DNA from 3 places in the Streptomyces ziwulingensis genome. Region 1 is predicted to be linked to each of the others. Evidence: riboswitches for the same ligand, from Rfam matches in the RefSeq annotation. Region 1 holds a riboswitch; each other region holds the start of a gene.
What was found. A riboswitch is a leader RNA that binds a small molecule or an ion and turns the genes downstream of it on or off. The one in region 1 is predicted to bind cyclic di-AMP.
Positions count from the first base shown of each region.

Region 1 (3,755 bases):
GGCCTCCACTACTGCCTGGGCGCCCCGCTCGCCCGCCTGGAGGGCCAGACCGCGCTGGCCACGCTCCTCACCCGCCTGCCCGACCTGCGGCTCGCGGCCGACCCGGCCGAACTGCGCTGGCGCGGCGGGCTCATCATGCGTGGCCTGCGCACCCTCCCCGTGTCGTTCACACCCGTCGCCTCCCCTTCGGAGAACGACTCGTCACACATGCAAAAGTGACACACCTTCACTTCTGTGATCTCCATGTGATCTACACGGCATGAACTTGTGACTAGTGATCGTATGCCTATACGTTCACGGATCAGCGCGGCGGCCGAGCACCATCGCCGCGCGGACCCCCTGCTGTCACGCGAAAGGTCTCCGCATGCTCTCCGGGAACGGCCGTCACCGTCGCCCCCGCCAGGCTCCGGCCCTGGTCGTCGCTGCCGGAGTCACCGGCTCCGCCATCGCGATCCCGCTCCTGGGGGCCACCGGCGCCCACGCGGCCGACGGCACCACCTGGGACCGCGTCGCCGAATGCGAGACCGGCGGCGCCTGGAGCCAGAACAGCGGCAACGGCTATTACGGCGGTTTGCAGTTGTCCCAGGAGGACTGGGAGAAGTTCGGCGGGCTCGCCTACGCCACCAGCGCCGACCAGGCCAGCCGCGCCCAGCAGGTCAAGGTCGCCGAGAAGATGCTGTCGGCGCGGGGCGTCACCGCCTGGCCGACCTGCGGACCGCTCGCCGGACTGGCCGCCGGGTCGGCGAGCGGCACCACGGGCGACGGGTCGGCCGAATCGGCGGAGGAGACGCCCACCACCGGAACGTCCGGCACCAATGGGTCCGTTCCGTCCGTCAAGTCCTCCGCCAAGTCCTCGGCCAAGTCGTCGGCCGACGAGGAGGACGCGGACGAGACCGGGACCGCGGCCGGGACCGCATCCGGCACCAAGTCCGGTACGAAGACCGGCTCCTCGGCGTCGCCTTCGGCCTCCCCCTCCGAGAAGTCGACGGACAGTGGTGACGAATCGGCCAAGTCCGACACGTCCGCCGAATCCGGCTCAACCGCCGCCGGGACGAGCGGCTCGGCCACCACAAAGCGGGACAGTACCGGCAAGTCCGTACAGGAAACCGGTTCTTCGGCGCTGGCCGACGCCGACGCCGACACCTCCGGGGCCGGACGTCACCGCGGCGGCACCTCGGACGGAAGCGCGACGCGGGACCGTACGGACGGGTCCTCGGGCCGGCACGCCTCCCGCGGCGACTCCACCGCGCGCGCCGCGGCCGACGGGACGTACACCGTGCGCGCCGGCGACAATCTCTGGGCCATCGCCGACTCCCTCGACCTCGCCGGAGGGTGGCGTTCCCTCTACACGGAGAACGAGGAGACGGTGGGCGCCGACCCGGATCACATCGTTCCCGGTCAGAAGCTTGCTGTCGGTGTCGAATCGGGCGAAAAGCAGCGGTAGTTCACTCCATGTTTGGGAATGAATGTCCGTATTGATCTCCGTGAGACATAGATCTCAGAAGCCCTGATCGTCTTTGAAAATGTCCGTGGCGCGTGGCTACGGTCGTGATCGCTCGCCATCGCGGGCCCCGGTGCCGCAACGCCGAATCCTGCCAGCGGCCACCCGGGAACAGTCGTCGCGCAAGCGCCGAAGGCAGGAGCGGGGGACCCAAGGTAAGTGCCGCACCGGGCAGTTGAGCCGGAGCGGCTAGGGGTGGAGCCGAGTTCCGTGAGGAACCCGGCCGGGCAACTCAACCGGCCCGAACCCGACAGCTCACCTCGCAGGCGTCGGTGAGGGGATCAACCATGCTGTTTTCCGGCAAGGGCACGCACCGTCGCCCGTCCAAGGCCAGCCGCGCCATCGCCGTCGCCGGTGTGGCCGGTGTCGCCGTCGCCGCCCCGCTGATGGTGGCCGGCAACGCCTCCGCCGCCACCACCTCCGAGTGGGACACCGTCGCCCAGTGCGAGTCCGGCGGCAACTGGTCCATCAACACCGGCAACGGGTACTACGGCGGCCTGCAGTTCTCCGCCTCCACCTGGGCCGCGTACGGCGGCACCCAGTACGCCGCCACCGCGGACCAGGCCGGCAAGGCCCAGCAGATCCAGGTCGCCGAGAAGGTCCTGGCGGCCCAGGGCAAGGGCGCCTGGCCGAGCTGCGGCACCGGCCTGTCCGGCGCCTCCACCGGCGGCTCCACCGGCAGCCAGGGCGGCGGCTCCGCCACGGGCACCCAGGACAGCGGCCAGTCCCAGAGCCAGTCCCAGCCCCAGAGCCAGCCGCAGAGCCGGAGCACCGGCTCCACCGCCGACCGCTCCACCGAGCAGAAGGCGTCCCGCTCCGCGGAGCGCCCGGTCGCGAAGAAGACCGTCACCACCCCGACCGGCAAGAAGGTCGAGAAGGGTGACGGCGAGTACAAGGTCGTCAAGGGAGACACCCTCAGCTCCATCGCCAAGGAGCGCGACGTGGCCGGCGGCTGGGCCAAGCTGTTCAAGCTGAACGACGACATCGTCGACCAGGCCGACCTGATCTACCCGGGCCAGCAGCTCCACCTGAAGTAGGCCCCCGGACTCCCCGCCCCGGCGCGCGTTCCCCCGTACGCGCCGGGGCGGGGGCATGTCCGGAACCTGGCGGCCACCACACGCCCTGGTTTTGTTCCGTTCGGAAACAATTTACTCTCGGTTCTGTCCAACGGGTGGGTGACCGGCTGGCCGATCACCGCGGGCCGGTTAGGCTCGTCCCGCGGAGCCGTCGCGCTCCGCACACTCACGTCAGACCGAAGCGTCACACCAAAGCGTCACATGGAAGAAGGAGATGCTCGTGCCGTCCATCGACGTCGTCGTAGCCCGGGAAATCCTGGACTCCCGAGGCAACCCCACGGTCGAGGTCGAGGTCGGCCTCGACGACGGCAGCACGGGTCGTGCCGCCGTTCCGTCCGGCGCCTCCACCGGCGCCTTCGAGGCCATCGAGCTGCGTGACGGCGACAGCAGCCGCTACCTCGGCAAGGGTGTCGAGAAGGCCGTCCTCGCCGTCATCGAGCAGATCGGCCCGGAGCTGGTCGGCTACGACGCCACCGAGCAGCGCCTGATCGACCAGGCCATGTTCGACCTGGACGCCACCGACAACAAGGGCTCGCTCGGCGCCAACGCCATCCTCGGCGTCTCCCTCGCCGTCGCCCACGCCGCCTCCGAGGCGAGCGACCTGCCGCTCTTCCGCTACCTGGGCGGCCCCAACGCGCACCTGCTGCCGGTGCCGATGATGAACATCCTGAACGGCGGCTCGCACGCCGACTCCAACGTGGACATCCAGGAGTTCATGATCGCGCCGATCGGCGCGGAGTCCTTCTCCGAGGCGCTGCGCTGGGGCGCCGAGATCTACCACACCCTCAAGAAGGTGCTGAAGGGCAAGGGCCTGGCCACCGGCCTCGGCGACGAGGGCGGCTTCGCCCCGAACCTCGGCTCCAACCGCGAGGCCCTCGACCTCATCCTGGAGGCGATCAAGGAAGCCGGTTACACCCCCGGCGAGCAGATCGGCCTCGCCCTCGACGTCGCCGCCTCCGAGTTCTACAAGGACGGCGTCTACAGCTTCGAGGGCAAGGAGCGCACCGCCGCCGAGATGACCGAGTACTACGCGGAGCTGGTCGACGCGTACCCGCTCGTCTCCATCGAGGACCCGCTGTTCGAGGACGACTGGGAGGGCTGGAAGACCATCACCGACAAGCTCGGTGACAAGGTCCAGCTCGTCGGCGACGACCTGTTCGTCACCAACCCCGAGCGTC
Region 1 is NZ_BAABIG010000034.1:67,311-71,065, reverse strand. Features, by position in the region: gene ABEB00_RS18915 (cytochrome P450 family protein) at 1-219, shown strand, start outside; gene ABEB00_RS18910 (transglycosylase family protein) at 365-1,444, shown strand; cyclic di-AMP (ydaO/yuaA leader) riboswitch at 1,619-1,785, shown strand; gene ABEB00_RS18905 (transglycosylase family protein) at 1,789-2,538, shown strand; gene eno (phosphopyruvate hydratase) at 2,798-3,755, shown strand, end outside.

Region 2 (3,755 bases), on a different contig from region 1:
CTTTGATCGCCAGACAGACAACCCTGATCACCTGAAGGGCAGCAACATATGGCTGAGCGCCGCGTCAACGTCGGCTGGGCCGAGGGTCTCCACGCCCGCCCCGCCTCCATCTTCGTCCGGGCCGCCACGGCCACCGGTGTTCCCGTGACGATCGCCAAGGCCGACGGTGACCCCGTCAACGCGGCCTCCATGCTGGCCGTCCTGAGCCTGGGCGCCCAGGGCGGCGAGGAGATCGTCCTCGCCTCGGACGCCGAGGGCGCGGACGCCGCGCTGGAGCGCCTGGCGAAGCTGGTCGCCGAGGGGCTCGAGGAGCTTCCCGAGACCGTCTGAACACCTGAACGCCTTATGCAAATGGCGGGGCCGAGCCGATCCGGGTCACCGGACGACTCGGTCCCGCCTTTTACGTGGCAGGGCCGCGGGAAATGCGTCCGACCCATCGGGAAATGGCCGCAGACGCGAGTAGCAGAGCAGCAGAAAAGGACCCCGCCGAATTCCTCTTCTTTGTATACGGCGTTTGTGTTAATGCCGCAGGCTCGGTGTGTTTACGGCACGTTGCGAGTTCCTCACACGCTCCGCGCGTTCGGCTCCCGCGGCGAAGCGCAGGCGGTGCGCCGCGGTCGACCGCTCACCGTGGTGGGAGGTGAGCGTCCGGGCGCGCTCGGCGTCGCCGCGGGCCACCGCGTCCACGATCGCGCCGTGCTCCGCCCAGGACTCCACCGGACCGGCCGCCGCCTCCACGGCGTACATCCAGGCGATCCGGTGCCGCAACTGGGTCAGCGTCGACGTCAGGGCCGGGCTGCCGGCGGCCTGGGCGAGCGTCTCGTGGAACCAGCCCCCCAGGGAGCGCAGATCGTCGCTGTAGCCCCGCCTGGCCCGCTCCTGGCCCAGCCGGACGAGACCCCGCAGCACCTTCAGATGGGCCTCGGTGCGGCGCTGGGCGGCCCGCGCGGCGGCCAGCGGCTCCAGCAGCAGGCGCATCTCCAGGAGGTCGGCGCCCTCCTGCTCGGTCGGTTCCGCCACGCACGCGCCCGCGTGGCGCCGGGTCACCACGAAGCCCTCGGCCTCCAGGGTGCGCAGGGCCTCGCGCACGGGGACGCGGGAGACGCCGTAGCGGCGCGCGAGCAGTTCCTCGGTGAGCCGGCTGCCGCGCTCGTAGACACCCGCGACGATGTCGTCCCGGATCGCCGTGCACACCGAATGCGCCGGAATACGCATGACCGACCTCCGCCTTAATCCCCGTGAAACGTCGACGATTGACGCGTGTTCAGTGACTCTATGGCAATGGGGCGGAATTTCCGATGCCGAGCCGGAATCCATGGCTCTTTTTTGGTCACCTTCGGTCACCGGCCGGCGGAACGCCGAAAGCCCCGGCTCGGTGAGCCGGGGCTTTCGGGTGCTTTCGGATGCCGCGGAACGTGCCGTCAGACGGAGACGCCGTGCGAGCGGAGGTACGCCACGGGGTCGATGTCCGTCCCGTACTCCGCGCCGGTACGGGCCTCGAAGTGCAGGTGCGGTCCGGTGACGTTGCCGGTCGAGCCGGAGACCGCGATCTGCTGCCCCGGGGTGACCGACTGGCCCACCGAGACGCCGATGGACGACAGGTGGCCGTACTGCGTGTACGTCCCGTCGTGCATCTTGACGACGACCTGGTTGCCGTAGGCGCCGCCCCAGCCGGCCTCGACGACCGTGCCGGCGCCGACGGCGTGCACGGAGGTGCCGGAGGCGGCGTGGAAGTCGATGCCGGTGTGGGTGCCGGAGGACCACAGTCCGCTGCTGGCCCGGTACGCGGTGGACACGTAGGAGCTGCTGATCGGCGCCACGTAGGTGTTCAGGAGCTTGCGCTCGGCCGCGCGGGCGGCGCGCTCCTTGGCCTCGTGCGCCTCCTTCGCGGCCTGCTCGGCCGCCTCGGCGGCCCGCTCCCGCGCGGCCTCCTGGGCCTTGCGCTCGGCCTCGGCGTCCTCGGCGGCCTGCCGCTGGGCGGCGGCCTGGGCGTCGATCTGCTCGGCTATGGAGTCACCGATGGTGATGACGGGGGTGAGACCGGTCTGCTCGGGAACCGGCTCGGAGGCGAGCGCCGGCGCCGCGAGGGTGCCTATGACGCCGGTGGTGGCGAGGGCCGCGACACCCGCCGCGCGGGTGGTCGTGCGGTGCATCCGGCCGGGTCGACGGTGCTTCCCGGCGGCGCGCGTGAACGCCATGTACTGGCTGGTCCTTTCCTTCCCTCTCGCCTACCGGGTTAGCTGACGGGTTCGGAGCAGGAAGGTCTCCTACGGACCCCCTCGCGCACGCGCGGGCGTCCGATTCACCCCAGGGACTGTTGGGTCCCCGGCTCCCCTGGCTCGCGCCGTACGGGGACTCGGCGATGACTGTCCGGTGCCGCGGGCGCGGCGCACTGCCTGACGAACAGCCGGGACGAAGCTAAGCGGGAGTGTGTTCATTTCCCAAACGCATCAGGTTTTTTGTCGCGCATCCCACAGAGCAGACAGGCAACCTCCGCCGCAATACGGACAAAAGGCGGCCCCGGTGACACAAGGGTCACCGGGGCCGCCGCACGCGCGGTGCTACTCGGCCGGCACGACGGTGACCTCACCGATGCCGAGGGCCTCGACCGGCGCCTTGATCTGCGCCGCGTCGCCCACCAGGACCGTCACCAGGCGGTCCACCGGGAAGGCGTTGACGACGGCCGCGGTGGCCTCGACGGTGCCGGTCGCGGCGAGTTGCCGGTACAGCGTCGCCTGGAAGTCGTCGGGCAGGTGCTGCTCGACCTGGTCGGCCAGCGTGCCCGCGACGGCCGCCGCGGTCTCGTACTTCAGCGGCGCCACGCCCACCAGATTCTGCACGGCCACGTCGCGTTCGGCGTCGGTGAGACCCTCCGCGGCGAGCGTGCGCAGCACCGTCCACAGGTCCTCGAGGGCGGGACCGGTGTTCGGGGTGTCGATGGAGCCGCTGATGGCGAGCATCGCGGCGCCCGTGCCGTCCGGCGCGGAGCGCAGGACCTGCCCGAACGACCGCACGCCGTAGGTGTAGCCCTTCTCCTCGCGCAGGACGCGGTCCAGGCGGGAGGTGAGGGTGCCGCCCAGGCAGTACGTGCCGAGCACCTGGGCGGGCCACACGCGGTCGTGCCGGTCCGGTCCGGTGCGGCCGATGAGGAGCTGCGTCTGGACGGAACCGGGACGGTCCACGATGACGACCCGTCCGGTGTCGTCGGAGGTGACCGGCGGCACCGGCCGGGCCTCGGCCGCGGGCCCGGTCCAGGCGCCGAGCGTGTCGCCGAGGAGCGCGTCCAGGTCGATGCCGGTGAGGTCGCCGACGACCACGGCGGTGGCGGTGGCGGGTCGGACGTGCCGCTCGTAGAAGGCGCGTACGGCCGAGGAGTCGATGCCCGCGACCGTCTCCTCGCTGCCCTGGCGCGGGCGCGACATGCGCGAGTCGGCCGGGAAGAGCTGCCGGGACAGCTCCTTGGCGGCCCGGCGCGAGGGGTTGGCCAGCTCGTGCGGGATCTCGTCGAGGCGGTTGCGCACCAGCCGCTCGATCTCGCTGTCGGCGAACGCGGGCGCCCTGAGGGCGTCGGCGACCAGGCCGAGCGCCTTGGCGAGGCGGGAGACGGGCACTTCGAGGCTGACCCGTACGCCGGCGTGGTCGGCGTGCGCGTCCAGGGTGGCCCCGCAGCGCTCCAGCTCCGCGGCGAACTCCTCGGCGGAGTGCTTGTCGGTGCCCTCGGAGAAGGCCCGCGCCATGATGGTGGCGACGCCGTC
Region 2 is NZ_BAABIG010000080.1:33,325-37,079, forward strand. Features, by position in the region: gene ABEB00_RS30630 (HPr family phosphocarrier protein) at 49-330, shown strand; gene ABEB00_RS30635 (GntR family transcriptional regulator) at 520-1,215, opposite strand; gene ABEB00_RS30640 (M23 family metallopeptidase) at 1,422-2,198, opposite strand; cyclic di-AMP (ydaO/yuaA leader) riboswitch at 2,211-2,372, opposite strand; gene ABEB00_RS30645 (M16 family metallopeptidase) at 2,562-3,755, opposite strand, start outside.
Region 2: it holds a riboswitch for cyclic di-AMP, as region 1 does, so the genes downstream of both, ABEB00_RS30640 (M23 family metallopeptidase) here and ABEB00_RS18905 (transglycosylase family protein) in region 1, are expected to answer to the same signal.

Region 3 (3,755 bases), on a different contig from region 1:
CAGCCGCAGCGCCTCCGCGTGCCGGGCGTCGTCGGTGAGGTCGGAGTCGAGCAGCTCGCACAGGGCGAGGTCCTCGGCGAGTCCGAGGCGGGCCGCCCGCTCGCGCAGCCGGAGCACGGGCAGGGTCGGGATGCCCTCGCGCAGGTCGGTGCCGGGGGTCTTGCCGGACTCGTGGGAGTCGGAGGCGATGTCCAGCACGTCGTCGGCGAGCTGGAAGGCGACGCCGAGCCGCTCGCCGTACTGGGTGAGGACGTCGACGACCGTCTCGTCGGCGCCGGACATCATGGCGCCGAACCGGCAGGAGACGGCCACCAGCGAGCCGGTCTTGCCGCCCAGCACGTCCAGGTAGTGCTCGACCGGGTCCCGGCCGTCCTGCGGTCCCGCGGTCTCCAGGATCTGGCCGGTGACAAGGCGCTCGAACGCCAGGGCCTGCACCCGGACCGCCTCCGGCCCGAGGTCGGCGAGGATCTGCGAGGCGCGGGCGAACAGGAAGTCGCCGGTGAGGACGGCGACGGAGTTGTCCCAGCGGGTGTTGGCGCTGGGCACCCCGCGCCGGACCTCGGCCTCGTCCATCACGTCGTCGTGGTACAGCGTGGCGAGGTGGGTCAGCTCCACGACGACGGCCGAGGGCACGATGCCCGGGGCGTCGGGGTCGCCGAACTGGGCCGCGAGCATCACCAGCAGTGGCCGGAAACGCTTGCCGCCCGCCCGCACCAGGTGCTGGGCGGCCTCCGTGATGAAGGGCACCTCGCTCTTGGTTGCCTCAAGCAACCCTTCCTCGACAGCCGCCATTCCGCCCTGGACACCGGCTTCCAGAGCCTGGTCCCGCACGCTCAGCCCGAACGGCCCGACGACGGTCACGAGGGGTCTCCTGTCTGCTGGTGTCCACTGCGGTCACACGGTTTGTCGATAGGTCGCTGCCACCACTCAAGTCAGCGTATCCGGTCACCTTTCGATCACCGATAGCGCCCACCGTTACAGGCCGGTCGGTATCGGACCATGATCGGTACGTTTCTGATCAGGTGATATGAGCAGCCGTGCGCGGACTTCGCCGAGCGGTCGGGGCGCGCCGGCGAAGGAGGGTTCCTCCGGAGACCCCACCACCCCCTCCAACGTCCGACGGCCCGGGAACGTCACCCATTCGACACGCAAACCCGCGTTCCCGCTCTCGGCCGAGTACCTCCTCACTGATAGCCGGGCAGGCGCCGCGACGGCCGAAATCCGGCCATCGGACCGGGCGTGGGGACACCCGGCGACCGCCTTGGCGAGCGGCCGCGACCACGCTCGGGCAGTTACAGCCAAGTTGCAGCTATTGCCCGATTTGCCACTTTTGCTGAGCCCAGTGAGTTGGCTCACGCCACCACCCCGGCCGGCCCGTCCCCCACGGACACCCTCGCCCCGTTGTCCCGTAAGCCAGTTGAGCCTTGCCACTCGCAAAGGATCAAGCACACCAAATCGCCCAGACCAAGGTCAACATGCACGTTGGTGATTCCGGCACTTGTTTCCGACATGTGCTTCCGCATACGTTCCCGGCCTGTCGGGCGGACGCCGAATCCTGCCACCGCCGGACAGACCCACATCCACCCACCAACTCACGCACGGCAGGAGCGGGGGACCCAGGTAAGCCGCCGCGCCGGTCCGCGGACCAGTGCGGCTAGGGGTCAAGCGGCGCCCAGCGGGGCGCCACCGGGCACCTCCCGCCCGAACCCGACAGCTCACCTCGCAGGCGTAGGAGAGGACCTCACCATGCCCGCAAACGGCCTCCGGTTCGCCGGGACCACCCGCCTCACCCGCAAGCTCGCCGTCGCCGGTGCCGGCGCCGCCGTGCTCGCGCTGCCGCTCTTCGGCGCCACCAGCGCCTCCGCCGCCCCGGCCGCCCCGGCCGCCGACTCGACCACGACGGCGGTCACCACGGCCGCCATGACCGCGGCCAACGGCTACAGCAACACCCTGGACGGCTGGATCCGCCAGTCGCTCGACATCATGGCCGCCAAGGGGATACCCGGTTCGTACGACGGCATCTACCGCAACGTGATGCGGGAGTCGTCCGGCAACCAGTTCGCCATCAACAACTGGGACGTCAACGCCGTCAACGGCACCCCGTCCAAGGGTCTGCTCCAGGTGATCGCGCCGACCTTCGAGGCGTACCACGTCGACGGCACCTCCTGGGACCCGTACGACCCGGTCGCGAACATCACCGCCGCCTGCAACTACGCGGCCCAGCGGTACGGCTCCATGGACAACGTCTTCGGCGCCTACTGATCTCCCCCGCCGGCTTCAGAGAACTGCCGGGAAGAGTCGTTCGAGGACGACGGCCACGCCGTCGTCCTCGTTCGACGTGGTGACCTCGTCGGCCACCGCCTTCAGCTCCGGGTGGGCGCCGGCCATGGCGACGCCGCGCGCCGCCCAGTCGAACATGGGGATGTCGTTGGGCATGTCGCCGAAGGCGACCGTCTGCGCCGCCCGCAGCCCCAGGTGGCGCGCGGCCAGCGCCAGACCGGTGGCCTTGGTGACCCCGCACGGCTGCAGCTCGACCGTCCCCGGCCCCGACATGGTGACCGTCGCCAGCGAACCGACCACCCCGCGCGCCGTCGCCGCCAGCTCGTCGTCGGACAGGTAGGGGTGGCGCAGCAGCACCTTGCTGAGCGGTGCCTCCCACAGGTCGTCGCGCCGGCCGACCCGGACGGCGGGCAGCGTCGGGTGGGGCATCAGGTACCCCGGCTCGATCAGCGTGAGCCCGTCGACCCCGTCCTGGTCGACGGCTGCGTACACCTGGCCCACCTCGGCCTCGATCTTGCCGAGCGCGGTCTCGGCCAGCTCCCGGTCCAGGGTGACCGACCACAGCAGGCGGTCCGCGCCGGCGTCGTACACCTGCGCGCCCTGCCCGCACACCGCGAGCCCCCCGCAGCCGAGGTCGGTGAGGAGGGTGCGCACTCTGGGCGCCGGGCGGCCCGTCACCACGAGGTGTTGCGCGCCGGCCTCCGCCACGCGGGCCAGCGCGGCGCGCGACCGGTCGGAGACGGTGTCGTCGCCGCGGAGCAGCGTCCCGTCCAGGTCGGTGGCGACGAGTGCGTAAGCGGTGGGGTCCATGATCAGAGAATACGGATCCCGAGGGGTCCCGACTCACCGTCGTCAAGGGGGCGTTCACGCGCGCGCCCCCCACACACAACTGTCCGAAAGCTGACGCTACATCGGCTAAGGGCGGTTGAAGCGCTGTGCACCGGTTGGCAGCAACATGCTCCGCTGCCTACCCCCGAACGGGCCCCGGAGGTACCTTCCTACTGTCCAGGGGGCTTGATCGGGGGGTCGGGTTGAACAGCGGACGCATTCGGGTGCTCGTGCCGGAGGAACTGGGCGAGGGGGAACGGCAGCACTGGCGCGAACTGCGGGCCAAGTCGCCGTCCCCGCGCAACCCCTTCATGGAACCGGAATTCACCGACGTCATCGGCCGGGTCCGGCCCGGGGCGCGCGTCGCGGTGGTGTACGAGGGCGGCGCGGCCGCCGGTTTCCTGCCCTTCGAGCGGGGACGGCTGGGCCAGGGCCGGGCCGTCGGCCTCGGCGTCTCCGACTGCCAGGGGGCGGTGCTGCGCCAGGGCCTGGTCCCCGGCGCCCCGGGCGCTCCCGACGCCCGCGAGCTGCTGCGGGCCTGCCGCCTGTCCAGTCTCGCCTTCGACAACGTGGAGGCGGAGCAGCCCCTGTTCCTGCCGTACGCCGCCGAGAGGTACGCGGCGCACGTCATCGACGTGGCGCGGGGC
Region 3 is NZ_BAABIG010000005.1:66,409-70,163, forward strand. Features, by position in the region: gene ABEB00_RS02295 (polyprenyl synthetase family protein) at 1-861, opposite strand, end outside; cyclic di-AMP (ydaO/yuaA leader) riboswitch at 1,576-1,744, shown strand; gene ABEB00_RS02300 (transglycosylase SLT domain-containing protein) at 1,747-2,262, shown strand; gene ABEB00_RS02305 (HAD family hydrolase) at 2,278-3,090, opposite strand; gene ABEB00_RS02310 (GNAT family N-acetyltransferase) at 3,327-3,755, shown strand, end outside.
Region 3: it holds a riboswitch for cyclic di-AMP, as region 1 does, so the genes downstream of both, ABEB00_RS02300 (transglycosylase SLT domain-containing protein) here and ABEB00_RS18905 (transglycosylase family protein) in region 1, are expected to answer to the same signal.